DNA from 3 places in the Clostridium sp. CTA-19 genome. Region 2 is predicted to be linked to each of the others. Evidence: riboswitches for the same ligand, from Rfam matches in the RefSeq annotation. Region 2 holds a riboswitch; each other region holds the start of a gene.
What was found. Region 2 has a riboswitch for cobalamin ahead of ACYUE0_RS13945 (ABC transporter substrate-binding protein). Riboswitches for the same ligand answer to the same signal wherever they lie in the genome.

Region 1 (6,020 bases), on a different contig from region 2:
ATTTCTAATTTTATTAATCTCACATATCAAACCTGTTGAATCTTGTCTAAATTGAGCATTTTCACTTAAATACTGTAAAGCACTTTTATCAGTATCTAATTCTAGTGTTTTATTTAATATTTCCTCTCCTTTATCTTTTAGAACAAAAGTAAATTCTAGTTTATCTACTTTATCTGCTTTTCCTTCTAAAATTACATCATTATGTCTTTCTACTAGCTTTACTTTAGCTCCATCCTCTATATTTACTTTACTTTTTTCTATAGCTTCTATATTTTCTACAACTGCAGTTTTTTCTATTTTAAGCTGAGACGAATTCTCTACCTTAACTTTAGCTATTGTTCCATCTAGGACAGTATCAGAGCAATTTCTTACTTTAAGTGTATCTATTTTTCCATTTAATATAACTTTAGAAATTTTTTCTGAATCCTTTTCTTTAGTACCAATTTTAATATTTTTAACGTCCTCACATTTTATTTTTGATGGACAATTAACTAATATTTCTTTATCAAAGGTTCCTTCAAACGCAATATCATAATTTGAATCTTTTGAGCCTGTAATTTTTACAGCGCCAAAATCTCCTTTTGTATTTTTAAGTATTGCATTTGATTTGATTTCTGTTCCTTTAATCTTTGAGTCTTCAAACAGTTTTACTGCTACATTACTTTTACTTTCCACTGTAAGATTATCTGATTTTACATTAGTTAAATTTATACTATTAACGTCACCAGATTTTACAATTACATTCTTACAAGTAGTTCCTTTAATATTTACAGTTCCTTTTTCACCTGGATCTAATATTAAATTCCCATTTAATTTGATATTTCTTATTTCTATATTATTACCTTTTACTACTATATCTTTATTTACTTCTTTAATTTTACTTTCATCACCAAATTTTCCATTGTCTTTTGACAATTGAATTTCGTTATCAGTTTCATTAATACCATCATCTTTATCATCACCGTCTTTTGGTGGTTCTGTTGTTCCACCACCTTGATTGTTTGATGACACCGTTATTTGGTTTTCAACTTTTACCCCTTCTTTTAAAACAGATATAGTATGTTTTCCAGCTGAAGATATTTTTATAGTAGCTTTACCATCTATGTTAGTTGTTGAAACTTCTTTATCATCTACTTTTATAGTAGCTCCATATACAGGTCTATATATACACGTAACTACAATATTTATATCTTCATTTTCTTTTACATTCTTGTTTATTCCGTTCACTGTCAATTTCATTGGATCGCCAGGTTTTACTAAATCATGCCAATCCCAAAATCTATATTCTAATTCTAATTTATCACCGGATTTTACAAAAACATCATTTGCCCCTACAGGTGTTTTCTTGCCATTTAAATATATAAACCAATCTGCTCCTAGATAACCTTGCTTTCTTTCAGATTCACTTAAATTTTTCAATGGCTTACTTTTTATTTTATTTATTTCATTTATAAAACCATTATTAGTTTTAATATCAGCATTTTCTTTTAAATATTCCATTGCTGTTTTTTTAGAATCTACTTTAAGATTTTTATTTAATATCTCATTTCCGTCATTAGAGATGATTAATTTAAATTCATCATTTTTAGGTTTTTCAGAAGAACCACTACCACCAGAACCGTTATTTGAATTGTTGTCTACTATTTTATCCGCATTACCAGATATAGTAACATTCTTATTTTTTTCTATTAAGTTTACTTTCGCACCATTTTTTATAGTTATTTTACTTTTATCTAGTGCTTCAATTTTTTTAACAGTAGCATTCTTATCTATTGTAAGTTGTGATGAATTTTCTATTTTTACATTAGATATTGACCCATCTAAAGTTGTATTAGAACAATTAATTATATTAATATCATTTACTTTACCTTTTAATGTAACTTTAGAGTTACTTTCTTTGCTATCAATTTTAATATTTTTAACATCATCGCACTTTATATTTGATGAGCAATTAACTAATACTTCTTTATAAAATTTTCCTTCAAGTTCAATATTATAATTTGAGTCCTTTGTTCCTGTAACTTTTACAGTTCCAAAATCCCCTTTTGTATTTTTAAGTATTGCATTTGACTTAACTTCTGTATTTTTTATAGTTGAATCTTCAAATAGCTTTACTGCTACATTACTTTTACTTTCAACTACAAGATTATCTGATTTTACATTAGTTAAATTTATACTATTAACGTCACCAGATTTTACAATTACATTCTTACAAGTAGTTCCTTTAATATTTACAGTTCCTTTTTCACCTGGGTCTAATATTAAATTTCCATTTAATTTAACATTATTTATAGTTATATTATTTCCAGTTACTAATATATCGCCTCTTACTTCTTTAATAGTTTCTACATTTCCAAAAGTTTCATTATCTTTTGATAATTTTGTTTGAGAAAAATTTGGATCTATTTTATCTAATATACTACTAGGTACTACTTTTTCTCCGCCAATTATAGTTAATTTACTAGTAGAGGTTATATTAGAATTTATAATTTTTTCTACATCACTATTTAAATTATTATTTGTTAATATTATAGGTGCTTTTTTAAGTCCTGCTATTGGAGAAATTGATAGAGCATCTGCAAAATCATTTCCTCTTACAAAATAGACATTTTCATAACTTATGTAATTAATAAATTTTGATAATACTTCTTTATTAGTTAAATATCTGTCGTTTCCAGCTATTCTTTCACTATTTTTTATGCCTGTTATAACAGTATTATCTATTACATTAGTACCACCTACAAAATATGCTTTAGATATGTTAGCTTTTTTTATATACTCTGTTACTTTACTTGGAATGTTATTTTTTTCTGTATATAAAATTGGACTTTCTTTCTGCGCTGCTATAGTAGCAACTGAAAGTGCATCAGCATAACTTAATCCATTAGATATGAATATAGTGTCACTTGTTCCAAGTTTCTCACTTACCTTCAGTGCAGTTTCATATCTAGTGCTACCATAAATTCTTTCTGTTTCTGTTATATTACATTTCTTAATCTGCGTTTCAATATTAGCACTAAGGGCTTTTTCACCACCTAGAATAAATGCCTTTTTAGGTTTTAATCTTTGTAATTCCTTAATTGCATTTTCTGTAAGGCCATTTTTATTTGATAATATTATAGGACTGTTATATTTTTTAGCAAGAGGGGTAACAGATAATGCATCTGCAAAGTCATACCCATAAGCAATAAAAACATAATCAGAACCACTTTTCCAACCTTGCTCACTTATTTTTATAGCAGTTTCTATTCTATCTGAACCATATATTCTGCTTTCATTTACTTTAGCAGAAGCATTTACTGGTAATAAGAACATGAACATGCTAAAAAATAGCAATAAAATACTAAGCTTTTGCTTAAAAAGCTTTTTCATAAACCCTTCATCCCCTTATTAAAAATTCTTGTTATTTAATGTTAGTTATGTGTTTTAATCTTCTGGTGGTGAAAATTCTCTTTTATCCCACTCATGAAAATCAAATAAAAGTATGTCTCCTTTTTTTACATATACATCATTTGCCCCTACTGGTGTTTTTTTATCATTAAGATATATAAACCAGTCTATTCCTAAAATTCCATTTGCCTTTTGTTCTGGAGTTTTTTGATTTTCAGGTATAGGGTAAAAATTGTGTATTCCATCAATTTCAAAAATAAATCCACCATTTTCTTGCATAACCGTATTTTCTCTTAGGTACGTCATTGCATTTTTACCGTCCTCTACTTTTAATGTTAACTCTTTTACTTGTTGAGGACTTTTACCGGTATAACCCTTTATATCTTTTCCTATTATCATAGTAAAGGTATCTTCTTCTTGTTTAGACTCTACAACCTCAGGACTTTCTTCCTTTTTAGTTTCTACATCTGAAGTATTATTACTACTATCATTGGAATCATCATTATTTTTTGCATTTTCCTTTTGTGATGAATCCTCGTTATTTTTTTTAACATTCGAAATATTTTGTTTATTTTCTTTATCACTATCTTCATTTTTGTTATTATCATCTTTTTTATTTTCTGATTTTTCTTTAGAGCCTTTTTTGCTATCATTTTTATTTTCTTTTTTAGATTTTTTACTACTACTATCATCTTTTTTTACTTTATTTGTAGTAGTTTCAGTTGTAGTTGTAGTTATCTTCCCTCTTTCGCATCCCCAAGCAACGGAAAATGCTATTAAAACTGTTAACAATATAGCTAGAAAAATTTTATAATTTTTTTTCATTAAATCACCTCCACTCTTTAAAAAATTGCAATAAAAAAAGTTCCCATTGGGAACTTAAATAGCATATTTTATACAAGCAAAATAAAAACAACAATTCTATAAATGCTTGCAAATCCATGATATTTTATCTCTCCCAAGAAAGATTCAATCCAGTATAGGCATGTCTCCTGACTTAACTTCATCTTACTACCAAACCTTCCCAAGATATCTCTCAGTGGTATTTTTGGATTCATCAGTTTCACAGTAACTTTGGGCTGTAGTGGACTTTAACCACTTTCCATTTTAACTTTCTTATTGCTAAGAAAGAACCTATCCCATCTCTATTAACTTGTCACACTCATTATATTACAAATATTTTTCAATTTCAACATTTATTTTAAACATTTAGAATATTTTGTATGTTTTTGTTTTTTTATAAAATAATTAAAGTTTTTATTTAGTATTCCAAAAATTAATGTAACAAATTTAATGTATTTCATATTTTTGTAAATAATTGCGTGTAGTTATAATGAATATAATTATTACATTATAACTATAAAAAAGGTTTTAAAAAGTGATTTTATATGGCTATGTATTACAACAATGTAGTATTTATAAAACTAAAATTACTATCAAGAAATCTAATAAAATATTACTTTATATTAAAAACAATTAAAATTTGAGATATTAAAATACCTTTTTAAAAATTATAGGAAAACAAACTCCAATTTAAATTTATTCAATAATTTTAAATTATTTTTATATAAAAAGAACCTGCCTTAAAATATACTTAAGTTTTAAGGCAGATTCTTTAAATTATATTTTTATTTATAGTTATTTTATTACAAGTTCTACTGGACAATGATCTGAACCTAATATTTCAGTATGAATATTAACGCTTTCTAATTTTTTCTCTAGCTCTTCAGATACACAAAAATAATCTATTCTCCATCCTGCATTATTTTTTCTTGCATTAAATCTATAGGACCACCATGAATAAACTCCTTCTTTATCTGGATTAAAATATCTATATGTATCTATAAAACCACATTCTAAAAGCTCAGTAAACTTAGCTCTTTCCTCATTAGTAAATCCTGCATTTTTTTTATTAGTTTTAGGGTTTTTTAAATCTATTTCCTTATGTGCTACATTTAAATCTCCACAAAGGATAACTGGTTTGTTTTTTTCTAATTCTTTCAAATATAATCTAAAATCATCTTCCCATTCCATTCTATAATCTAACCTTGCAAGTTCAGTTTGAGAATTTGGCGTATAAACAGTGACTACATAATATTCTTCAAATTCTAAAGTTATTACCCTTCCCTCATTATCATGCTTTTCAATACCTAAACCATAATTTACAGAAAGTGGTTTTCCTTTTGTAAATATAGCTGTACCTGAATAGCCTTTTTTTTCTGCATAATTCCAGTAATCATAATAACCATCTAACTCTAAATCTATTTGACCTTCTTGTAATTTGCTTTCTTGTATACAAAATATATCTGCATCTATTTCTTTAAAAAACTCTAAAAATCCCTTTTTCACACAAGCTCTAATGCCGTTAACATTCCATGATATAAGCTTTGTCATAATTATCGCTCCATTCATTTAATATATTTAAAACTTATGGTATAAGTCTATACCATATTATAACTATAATTTAGAATTACTACAAAATATTTTAACCCATATTATAGATTTAAAAACGTATAAATTTAAATAATATGATTTTATAATACTATAATAAAACTCCAACTTCCTTATAAAGTTGGAGCTTTTATTAGTTTTACGCTGTCATATCCTTTTTTATAAAAACAATATGACTT
Region 2 (6,020 bases):
TAGTTTTCTACAAGACATAATTGCTATTGACATAAAAACACCTCCTTTAGGTATAATCAAATAAATGTGTAGTCTCTTATTTTTTCATATTCATTAAAAGTCTTCAAAAGTTATATAAATTGAATTTTTATTTGGATATTTGTGAATAGTACAGTCTACTTCATAAACATCTTTAATAAGCTCTTTTGTTAATATTTCATTAGGTGCTCCAGTTGCAGCAATATTACCATTATGCATAACATATAATTTATCACAATAAGAAGCAGCTAAATTTAAATCGTGCAATGCAGCAATTACAGTAATACCTAAAGATTTTGTTAACTTTAATATTTGAAGTTGATACTTTATATCAAGGTGATTAGTGGGCTCATCAAGAATAAGTAATTTCACTTGTTGAGCTAGTGCCCTTGCAAGTAGAACACGTTGTTTTTCACCACCAGATAAAGTTAAAAAACTTCTATATCTATAGTCAAACATATCAACTTTTTTAAGCATTTCATGAGTTATGTCAATATCCTTATCGTTATCAATTTCAAGAAGACCTTTATGAGGGCTTCTACCTAGTAAAACCATTTGTTCTACAGTCATATCAAAAGCAAGATTGTTGAATTGACTAACAACTCCTAAATTTTTAGCAACGTCTCTAATTGGTATATTTAAGAGGTTTTTTCCATTCAAAAGCATAACTCCAGATTTAGGAGAATATACTCTGTAAATAGACTTTAAAAGGGTAGATTTACCACTTCCATTTGGACCTATTAATCCAACAAACTCACCATTTTTTACAGTTAAAGAGACATTATTTACAATAGTTTTATTACCAAAAGCAACATTTAAATCTTTAATATCTAAATTCATAATAAGCTACCTTTCTCCAAATCCGTAAGCACGTGTTATCATAATATAAATAAAAAATGGTGCACCTAAAAGTGAAGTAATTATGCCAATAGGCATTTCCATATTTTTCAGTATTATACGGGATAGCACATCTGCCCAAACTAAGAATATAGCACCTAGAAGTACAGTAGTTGGTAAAAGTTTCTTATGGTCTGAACCAACTAAACTACGGGTAATATGAGGAATAACTAATCCTACAAAACCTATCATTCCACAACATGAAACAAGAACCCCTGATAAAATTGAAACGCTAATTAAATAAAACTTTCTATATTTATTTAAATCTATACCTAAAGTTATAGCAGTTTCATCACCTAAAAGCATTACATCCATAACCCTAGATTGTATAATAAAGATTATAATAAAAAATACAACTACGATTGTAGGTATCAATAAGTTTGTCCATTTAGCACCAGTTAAAGAACCCATACTCCAATATGAAAGTGAGTGAAGGGCACTGTTATCGTTTGTAAGATAAATCATAAAACTTGATAAGGCAGAACATATTAAGTTAACTACCATACCAGAAAGAACTAATTTTACAGATGTAGCTCTTCCACCTAAATTAGAAAGTTTAAAGACTACTATTGAGGCGAGTAAAGCTCCTATAAAAGCCCAAAAGGTTACACCTGTATTTTGTAAAACTCCAGTAAATAATGTGGAGGCACCAATTAATATTGAAAAAGTAGCACCTAGTGTGGCTCCGGAGGAAATCCCTAAAAGATAAGGATCAGCTAATGGATTTTGCACTGTAGCTTGCATAACCGTTCCACCAAGAGATAATCCTAACCCAGTTATTACACCAAGAAAAACTCGTGGCAATCGTATTTGCCAAACTATATCAATAGATGCCTGTGGAATTGACTTTCCTTTTAAACTTGTACCAAAAAGTTTATTTAAAATTATACTATAAACATCAGTGGCAGGAAGTTTTACAGAACCTATAGACACTGCTAAAACTATAGATACTAATAAAAGCAACATTAAAGCAATAACTATTAAATAATTATATTTACTTAGTATATTTGAAAAGTTTTTATTTTTCATAAATCACCTATTTATATAATTCAGGATATAATTCTTTAGAGTAGCGTTCAATAGCATCTACTACACGAATTCCACCGGCCCAAGTTTCAGCAAGCCCAGTAACAACTATTGCATTATTTTTAACGGCAGTTACATTTTTCAAGGCCTCATTAGAAGTGAAAATTTTAGCAATTTCAGGATCGTGAATATCTTTTCCATCGCCATCATGGATAAGAAGAATAGTGTCAGGATTTAAACTAACTATATTTTCTAAACTTACAGTTCCAGATTCTTCACCTAAATTTTCTAATCCAGCTTTTAAAGCCATATCACTTACAAGATCATTTTTGCCATATAATCTAAAATCACCTTTTTCTTCAGATTCTAAAATTAATGTTGTTTTTTTCTTGTCAATAGAATTTGTTTTTTCTTCTATTTTAGTTAATCTATCTTTATTGTCTTGGATATATTTATCTGTTTTATCCTTTATATTAAATATAGTTCCTAAGTCATCAATATCTTTAAATAAATTTTCAACAGTATAATTTCCAACGGATTTAACGGTATTACGCTGAGCAAATGTATTAGTACCTCTGCCTATCCATTCGCTTACATCACCAAGTGTTTTATCGGCAAAGACACTTTTCCATCCAAATATAAAATCTGGATTTAAAGATAAAACTTGCTCTTTAGTAGGATATTTTTCAGATACAACTGGAATTTTTGCATATTTGTCTTTAACTTTTTCTGATATAGGGTTGTCCAAATAGCATGTACCAACTAGCTTATCTTCTAATCCTAAGTCTAGCATCAATTCAGTTGTAGTTTGGTTAGTTGTTAAAACTCTTTCTGGTGCCTTATCAAAAGTAATTTCAATTTCTTCGTTATTCACATTATAATTTTTTATAGTTACAGGATAGCTTGAATTTTTATTTTCCTTGGTAGAACTGTTTTCAGTAGATACACTATTTGTATTAGTAGATTTATTATTACTAGAACAACCCATAAATGAAACTGTCATAGCAATGCAAAGTGTAGTACATAAAGTTTTCATAATTGTTTTTTTTATATTTTTTGATCTCATAAATAAAACTCCTTTAATTTTTTATAAATAAAAAAACCTATTTAACCTTAAGTGGCTAAATAGGTATAAGTACAAACTTATATAAACACTATCCCCATCTCTCGTAGGTTATTGTAGTGAAAAAATAGGCAGGTATTCTGGCTAAAGATTATTGATATAGAAAAAATAATCTTTTACAGTGGCGGGACCGCGTGGGATTTGCACCCAACTTCCCCTTTTATATAAAAGTGACTTTACTTTTATAACCTATTCTAAAAGTAAGTTAAATTGAATTTAACTTAAAATTTTATTGAATTATCATTGAAAAGCTTATCATAAATTAAAAAATATGTCAAATAATTTTGAAATGATTAATTTTTATAACTAATTGTTCAAATATATAGTGTTCCAAGTTAATTTTTAAACTTATTCAGTTATCAAGTGAGAAAACTCAAATTAATATTTTATCAATAACTAACAGATTATTTCAGTTAAAAGTTAATAGTGAACAGTTAAATAGTTGTGGTGATTATTACTAACTATGTTCCTAATAATACTAAACGTACTTTTTTAGAATCAGCTTTGATTGCTTTAGGTTTTATTTATATTTTTTCTTAACTGATAACAAAAATTTGATGTATAAATTTAAATATTTTTATAGAAGATAATTATAATTACAAAAAATTAATTTAAATTTTTATTGACAAGGTGTGTATATAGAGTATATACTGTGTATATAGGATATATACAAATTGAAAATAAAATTTATAAAGGAAATAGGATTTATGAAAATTATGTTTATAATTATAATGTTTTGTATAGCTATAGTTTTGGAGCATTTAATTTTCTTTAAAAAACGAGAAAAGATAGAAAAATAATTTTTTTTACTACAACTGTATATAGTGGGTATACTCACTATATAAATAATGTTGAAGAAGAGGGGTATTATGAATATTGTAATTGATAATTCTTCTGGAAAGCCAATATATTCACAAATAGAAGAACAAATTAAAAAATCAATATTTGAAGATAAACTTATATTAGATGATATATTACCATCTATAAGAGCACTGTCACAGGAATTAAAAATAAGTGTAATAACGACTAAAAGGGCTTATGAAGAATTAGAAAAGCAAGGATTTGTTTATACAGTTCCAGGAAAGGGAACTTTTATCTCAAATAAGGATAAAGAATTTATAAAATATACTATAATGGATAATGTTAAAAAATATCTTTTAAAGGGCATAAATGAAGGGAAAAAAATAGATTTATCCTTAGATAATATGAAAGAAAAATTAGAAATTATATATAAGTATTAAAGGAGTTGAGGAGTATGAAAAATGTTTTGGAGATAAAAAATATAACAAAAACCTATAAAAATTTTAAATTAGATGATGTATCTTTTAATTTAGAAAAAGGATATATAATGGGATTTATAGGTGAAAATGGAGCAGGTAAAACTACAACAATAAAATTAATAATGAATTTATTAAAAAGAGATAGTGGAGAAATTAAGATATTTGGAAAAGATAATGTTAAGTATTCTAAAGAAATAAAAGAAAAAATTGGTTTTGTATATGATGATTGTTTTTATTATGAAAAATTATCTATAAAGAAAAATGCTAAAATAATTTCTAACTTTTATAAGCAGTGGAGTTTTGAAACTTTTAGCAAATATTTAAAGATATTTGGATTAAATGAAGATCAAAAAGTAAAAGAACTTTCAAAGGGTATGAAAATGAAATTTGCAATTGCTATAGCACTTAGTCACAATGCTGAGTTTTTAATAATGGATGAACCAACTGCAGGTCTTGATCCAATTGTTAGAGAAGAACTTTTAGATATATTTCAAAAGGTAATTCAAAATGAAGATATAGCTATTTTAATATCAACACATATAACATCAGACCTTGAAAGAATATCTGATTATATAACTTATATTAATAAAGGAAAAATAGAATTTTCTAAACCTACAATTGATGTATTGGAAGAATATCGAATTGTAAAAGGTGATAAAAGTTTATTAAATGATGAAAATAGAAAAGCATTTATATCAATAAATATAACGAGTTTTGGATTTGAGGCTTTAACTAATAATGTATCAAAAATAAATGCTATATTTAAAGATAGTGTGATTTTGGAAAAGCCAACATTAGAAGATATTATGGTATTTAAAAGCAGAGAAGCAGTTGGAAATATATAACAACGAATTTAAAGATGTAATGGGGAGAGGATTAAGATGTTAAATGTAATAAAAAGAGAGCTGAAAATACAGCTTTTATCATTAAAAGGTTCACAATTTATAATGTTATTAATTGGTATGGCAGTAATAGCTATGACTCAAGGACAAGATTTTATAAATTATCTTATTATGGTTTTGGTAATAGGAGGACTTGGATATACAGAACTTGAAAGTAGAGACGGCGTTTATAAGTCTACACTTAGTTATCCTTGTACAAGGAAAGATTATGTTTTAGGCAAATTTATAGCTTCAATATTAGTGGCAATGATAGGATGTATATTAGCAATAGTATTAAATGAGATTTTATTGATAGCAATTCCTACAAAGTTTATAGGAGTAAATATACATTCATTAAAATCAATATTGCTTTATTCATTATTAATTATATCAATGTATTATTTGGCATATTTTTCATTAGGAATTAAAGCGGCTAAGATAAGTTATTATGTAGCGTTTATAGTTTTTATGATGGGATTTATGTTTATAAATAATATTTTCAAGTTTAAATTAGAGGGTAATATAGTAAAATTACTTTCTAATACAAGCATTCAATTTAATATAATACTTGTTATAGCAGTGTTAGCTATAACTGGGATATTAGCTACTTTATCTGTTGTAATATATGAAAAAAGAGATCTATAGGAGGTATAATATATGAATGCATTGCTTAAAAAAGATATAATAACTAGCAAAAATCCATTAATTATAATGAATTTACTTGTAGGATGCGTTATGGTAGTTTTAACGCTAATTGGTGCTAAAGCACCAGTTTATTTCCCAATATATATATTT
Region 3 (6,020 bases), on a different contig from region 2:
TACAGTTTATGCTATTAAAGATACTGGAGGTATAATTTTAGATAGTGATAAAATCAGATTAATTGGGGATGTAACTAAATTTAATAGAGATTAACCTGACACAAATAGATGGAAATTAAATAGACTTATGATTGATAAAAAGTATAAAAAAGGATATAGAAGAATTGTTATCATGAAGTTGTTGGAGAATTTAAGGTGTAAGTTAGGAAAAATTAAGTTTTTACAAGTGATGTACCTAAAAATATTGTTACAAAAAATTTTATAAAAATATAGGTTTTAAAGAAACAAGAGAGGTAATCGGGGATGAAGAGGTTATGGTAATATAATTATAATAGTAGTTTTAAAAAGCAATATAGAGGGGGAAATCATTATGACTAAAATATATTTTGTAAGACACGCAAAACCAGATTTTAAAATTTTGGATGATCTGACTAGACCATTGACCGATGAAGGTCTTAAAGATAGTGAAAGTTTATGTGAGCTTTTTAAGAATAAAGATATAAATAAAGTATATTCAAGTCCGTATAAAAGAGCTATAGATACAGTTTTACCTGTGGCACAAATGTTAAATTTAGAGATTAATATTGTAGAAGATTTTAGAGAAAGAAGAATTTGTAATAAATGGCTAGATGATTTTGATAGCTTTGCAAAAAATCAGTGGAAGGATTTTAATTATAAAATTGAAGATGGTGAGTGTTTATTAGAAGTACAACAAAGAAATATAAATGCTTTAAAGAGTATATTAAGAGAAAATAATAGTAATAACATAATTATAGGAACTCATGGTACAGCATTAAGCACTATTATAAACTATTATGATGTAACTTTTAAATATGAACATTTTGAAAGAATAAAAAATATAATGCCGTGGGTTGTTATGTTAGAGTTTGAAGGTGAAAATTTTGTTAAGTTTAAATATATAAATAATTAACGTAGTAAAGAAGCTATAAACTATTTATTTTTAATAGTTTATAGCTTCTATTATTTTTCATTTTTATATATATCTCTTGCTAACTTTTTTAGTTCATCCATATTTAAAATTGTTATTAAATTAGAATTTTTTATTATTAAGTTTTTTTCACAAAGATTTCTAATAACTCTATTTAAGTGCCTATAGCTAGAACCTAGAAGCTCGGATATATGGGTTAATTCATCTATTTCAACAGTATTGTTATTGTTAATAGGTAAGGATAAGATATAGCTTACAAATCTATTTTCTAATGGATATAACATATTTATTGAGCTAAAAATAGAATTGTTTCTCAGCTTTTTTTCTAAAGAGGATATTATAAATCTTAAGAAAACAGAATCATCATATGCAAGTTTTTTAACTTTATCAATAGGAATTGCTATAAGGTGACATGATTCAATTGTTTTTACAGAACAATCAGCAGCTGAATTATCCAAAAATTCAATATCCCCCATTACCGAAAGAGGGGTTATAAAGCATATAAGTAATGACTTGCCTGTGGAGAGAAGAGTATAAACTTTTGCTTTACCTTTAACTAAAAAATATATATATTTCATATCTTCATTTAGAGTGCAAATCATTTCATTTTTATCAAATGTATGAAGTTCGCAACATAAAGATAAACTTTCACTTAGGTATTTATTTAATGAGTATTTTTCTAAATAAGCATTTATTAATTTTCTGTTTTTAGATTTTTTCAACTAAAACACCCCTTTATATAATTCAAAAATTAAAAAAATTCTATTTAAATCTATTATATAGGACATTTGTCCTATATAATAGATTATTATTTTGATATTATATATCTAATTTGATTAAGTTATAGGGTTCCAAACTGACTTTAAAATTTATGAACTTATCAAATGAGAAAATTTAAGATTAATATTATACTAATAGTTTACAGATTATTTTAGTTAAAAGTTAAGAGTGAATAGTTAACAGTTGTGGCTATTACTATTCACTTTGCTCCTAGTAATTCTCAACGTATATTTTTATAAATTTGCAAAGCAAATTATATTATTAGATTAAAAGAAAGTGGTATTACTTTCCTTCTGAACTCTTAATTATTAATTATCTCTTTTTAATTGAAATACTTAATTATGCTTCTATTATCTTTAAACTTTATATGAGTTTAATGTGAGAAGATTTAAACTTCTAGGTTCTTAACTAACTATATTTGTACTTATTTTTCTCAACTGATAACAAAAATTTGATGAATAAGTTTAAATTGGAGCTTGTCTCTATATAGTATTGGGGTGATTAACAATGTATAATATTTTAGCACTTTTTATAGGAAGTTTAATTTCTGTTATGATTACGTTTAATAGTCAATTAGAAAGTAAAGTTGGATCAATGTATTCCCTTATAATAATTCATTTAGTTGGATTAATAGCAATAATTTTAATTATGATAATAAAAAGACAAAGAGTAAGCATTAAAAGAGATGTTCCTAAATATTTATTTCTAGGTGGTGCTGTAGGAGTAGCTTTAACTTTAAGTAATATTATAACAATAGGAGGAATCGGTGTTACATTAACTACATCGTTGGCTGTATTTGGACAGTTAGTATTTTCTTCATTTATAGACCATTATGGCTTGTTTGGAATGAAAAAGTATAAGTTTAATATTAAAAAATTAATGGGATTTACTATTATAATAGTAGGGTTAATAGTAATGACAATAGGATAGGAGGAAAAAACTTGTATATACTTGCAATAATAGGTGGAGTTTTAACAACCTTATCTATGGTAATTAATTCATCGTTAGGAAAAAGAATAGGAGTATTACAAAGTACTTTAATAAATTATATTGTAGGACTATTATGTTCTATGGTAGTGCTTCTAATTTTAGGAAGTAATGTTGAATTATCTATGGTGGAATTTGAAAATATACCTATGTTTGTATTTTGTGGTGGTATTATAGGTGTTGTTATAGTATATACTTCTAACATAATAATACCCAAAATACCTGTGGTTTATAGCATGCTATTGCTATTTATAGGTCAGATAGTAGCTGGTATTATAATTGATTTTTTAATAAATAAAGAAATAGAAATTAATAAAATATTAGGTGCCATGGTAGTTACAATAGGAATTTTATACAACTCCAAGGTAGACAATAAGATATGTAGTGATAATTAAAAAACATATATAAAAGACGATAAGTATTTACAAATACTTATCGTCTTTTAAGTCATTATATAGCTCTATAAGAACAAGATCGCCACCTTTTTTATAATCATAATCAGATGTTGAAGAGAATGATTTTACATAACTCCAACATATATTCCATAGTTTAACTACAAAAAGATATCTTTTAAATTTAAGATGTAATTCCTGTGAAAAGTTATTAAAATAAGACATTAAAAATATTTTTCTAGAATTATCGTCTAACAGCCAACAAAATGTTGCAATATCATAAAAAATATCCCACATGCCACTAAATTCAAAATCTATTAAAAATACTTCATCATTTTTATAAAGGATATTTGATGGGTTTAAGTCATTATGACATAAACCATAATTTATATGATTACACAAAATAGGTTCAATAGTGTCAAGTTTGCTAATTATAAATATAAATTCATTAGAAAATTTAAAATTGAGTTTTTTTAGTATAGATAGTTTTTTTCTTATTTCATTAAAGGGATTATATATATAATCACATTTTAGGTTATGCATACTTTTTAATTTATTAGATAAACTTAAAAGAAACTTTGGGTCTGTACAAGTAGATTCATCTATACGTGAATTTGAAATGAACTCGCTTATTATAGTGTAGCTACAAGTATCTTTATAGATTACTTTAGGACATATGTGGTTAAGGTCTAATAAAGTTAAAAGTTTATATTCATAAGAAAAGTTCTTATTTTTATCTTTAAAATTACATTTCAAAAAATAGCTTTTATCATCATAGCTTAACAGATAATTTAAATTATTTAACCCATCAATTCGGGTTAGTTTAACAGTATTTTTAGCGTTTTGTATCATTAAATCACCTACACAAAATTTAATAAACATATTATAACATATATAACTATTGTAAAAATAAGAAGAATATCAAATTTATATGTAAAATTATTGAATATTTATTATATAATTGTAACTAATACTTAAAAATACTTAACAAATAGACATTGACATAGATATATGTTCATAATATAATAATAATTGTTACAATTATAAAAATTATCATTATATTATAGGTGTTTTTCTTAATAGGGAATGAAGTGAGAATCTTCAACTGACCCAGTAACCGTGAAGCTGACGAAGTTTTATAAGCCACTGCAGTATAAACTGTGGGAAGGTAAAATGGAGGACGAAGCAAAGTCGGGAGACCTGCCTATTAATTGTACTATAGTTCTCTGTGGGTGGAATATTAGGGTACATGTTATGTTATTTTATTTAAAGAGTAAAATAATTTAGTGTATTACGGCATACCTACGGGTGTGTTTTTTTTATTTTAAATAATAAATATATAATAATTAATAAATATATGATTTGGAGGAAAAATTATGAATAAATCAAAAAAAATTCTATTGGTATTATTATCAGCAATGATGAGTTTAGTTTTATTGGTTGGATGTTCAAGCAAAACTACAACTATGAAAGACAGAGAAGGAAATGAATTCACAGCGCCAGAAAAATTAGAAAAAATAATTTCTACAGCGCCATCAAATACTGAAATTTTAGTGGGATTAGGGTTAGGTGATAAACTTGTAGCGGTTGATACATATTCATCTGATGTTGAAGGAATTAAAAAAGATATAACTAAAATAGATTTTAGAAACCCTGATGCAGAGGCAATTATAGCACTACAACCAGATATTGTAATAGCTTCAGGTCATAATAAAGAAGGAAATGAAGATCCATTTAAAGTTATAAAAGAATCAGGAATTCCAGTTGTATACTTACCAAGCAGTGATAGCGTAGATGGAGTATATGAAGACATCAATTTTTTAGCAGAACTTACTGGAACTAAAGAAGAAGGAAAAAAAATTGTTGACGACATGAAAAGTGAAATAGATAAAATAAAAAAAGTAGGAGAATCAATTACAGATAAGAAAAAAGTTTATTTTGAAATAGGATCAGCATCAGGATTATACAGTTTTGGAAATAATACATTCTTAAATGAAATGATTCAAATAGTAGGTGGAGAAAATATTTTTGTTAATGAAAATAGCTGGATTGCACCTAGTGAAGAAAATGTAATTTCAGCTAATCCAGATGTTATATTAACAAATGAAGAATATATTCCAAATGCAGTAGAAGGAATTTTAAAACGTCCAGGTTGGGAAAATGTTAATGCAGTTAAGAATAAACAAGTTTATTTAATAAATCAAAACGCATCATCACGTGGAAGCCAAAATATAGTAAAAGCTTTAAAAGAAATGGCTAAAGCTATATATCCAGACAAATATGAAAAATAAAAAATTATTACTAATATTGGCTGTTCCAATAGTATTTTTGGTAATCTGTATGGGAACTTCTATAGGAAGTTCCCATATTGGTATAAGTGATATTGTTTCAATAATTGGAAATAAATTATTTAATATACCACTACAACCAGGGATACAGCCTAAAGATGTATCAATAATTTGGGTTATTAGGCTTCCAAGAGTGATTTTAGCATTTTTAGTGGGTTCAGCATTGGCAGTAAGTGGTGCAGTAGTTCAATCAGTTTTAAAAAATCCATTAGCATCTCCTTATACTTTGGGGGTTTCATCAGGAGCTTCTTTAGGTGTAGGAATATACATAGTTTTACATATTTCAATACCGTTTATAGGCAATTTAGCATTACCGTTTATAGGATTTTTATCTGGTATAATAACAGTATTTTTAGTAATTGCCTTTGCAAGCAAGGTAGATAAAGGTTTATCAAATAGCACTATAATTTTAGCAGGTATAGTATTTTCATTATTTACAAATGCTCTTTTAACAACAATTTCATCATTTTTTAGTGAAGATATAAAAACAATAACGCTTTGGCAAATGGGTTCTTTTGCAATGAAAGGATGGTCATATGTTACAGCAGGCATTCCGTTTTTTAT

Region 1: it holds a riboswitch for cobalamin, as region 2 does, so the genes downstream of both, ACYUE0_RS01965 (DUF4430 domain-containing protein) here and ACYUE0_RS13945 (ABC transporter substrate-binding protein) in region 2, are expected to answer to the same signal.
Region 3: it holds a riboswitch for cobalamin, as region 2 does, so the genes downstream of both, ACYUE0_RS15710 (ABC transporter substrate-binding protein) here and ACYUE0_RS13945 (ABC transporter substrate-binding protein) in region 2, are expected to answer to the same signal.

What each region holds. Positions count from the first base shown of each region.
Region 1 covers NZ_BAAABH010000002.1:164,160-170,179, forward strand. Annotated here, with positions in the region: gene ACYUE0_RS01960 (cell wall-binding repeat-containing protein) at 1-3,372, opposite strand, end outside; gene ACYUE0_RS01965 (DUF4430 domain-containing protein) at 3,427-4,215, opposite strand; cobalamin riboswitch at 4,356-4,543, opposite strand; gene ACYUE0_RS01970 (exodeoxyribonuclease III) at 5,029-5,784, opposite strand; gene ACYUE0_RS01975 (ABC transporter permease subunit) at 5,981-6,020, opposite strand, start outside.
Region 2 covers NZ_BAAABH010000029.1:455-6,474, forward strand. Annotated here, with positions in the region: gene ACYUE0_RS13930 (CGGC domain-containing protein) at 1-33, opposite strand, end outside; gene ACYUE0_RS13935 (ABC transporter ATP-binding protein) at 94-858, opposite strand; gene ACYUE0_RS13940 (FecCD family ABC transporter permease) at 865-1,944, opposite strand; gene ACYUE0_RS13945 (ABC transporter substrate-binding protein) at 1,952-3,007, opposite strand; cobalamin riboswitch at 3,118-3,272, opposite strand; gene ACYUE0_RS13950 (GntR family transcriptional regulator) at 3,934-4,305, shown strand; gene ACYUE0_RS13955 (ABC transporter ATP-binding protein) at 4,320-5,189, shown strand; gene ACYUE0_RS13960 (ABC-2 transporter permease) at 5,226-5,870, shown strand; gene ACYUE0_RS13965 (ABC-2 transporter permease) at 5,883-6,020, shown strand, end outside.
Region 3 covers NZ_BAAABH010000039.1:8,324-14,343, forward strand. Annotated here, with positions in the region: gene ACYUE0_RS15680 (Type 1 glutamine amidotransferase-like domain-containing protein) at 1-94, shown strand, start outside; gene ACYUE0_RS15685 (histidine phosphatase family protein) at 371-931, shown strand; gene ACYUE0_RS15690 (cyclic nucleotide-binding domain-containing protein) at 982-1,671, opposite strand; gene ACYUE0_RS15695 (DMT family transporter) at 2,237-2,659, shown strand; gene ACYUE0_RS15700 (DMT family transporter) at 2,671-3,111, shown strand; gene ACYUE0_RS15705 (phosphotransferase) at 3,139-3,960, opposite strand; cobalamin riboswitch at 4,157-4,330, shown strand; gene ACYUE0_RS15710 (ABC transporter substrate-binding protein) at 4,485-5,399, shown strand; gene ACYUE0_RS15715 (FecCD family ABC transporter permease) at 5,389-6,020, shown strand, end outside.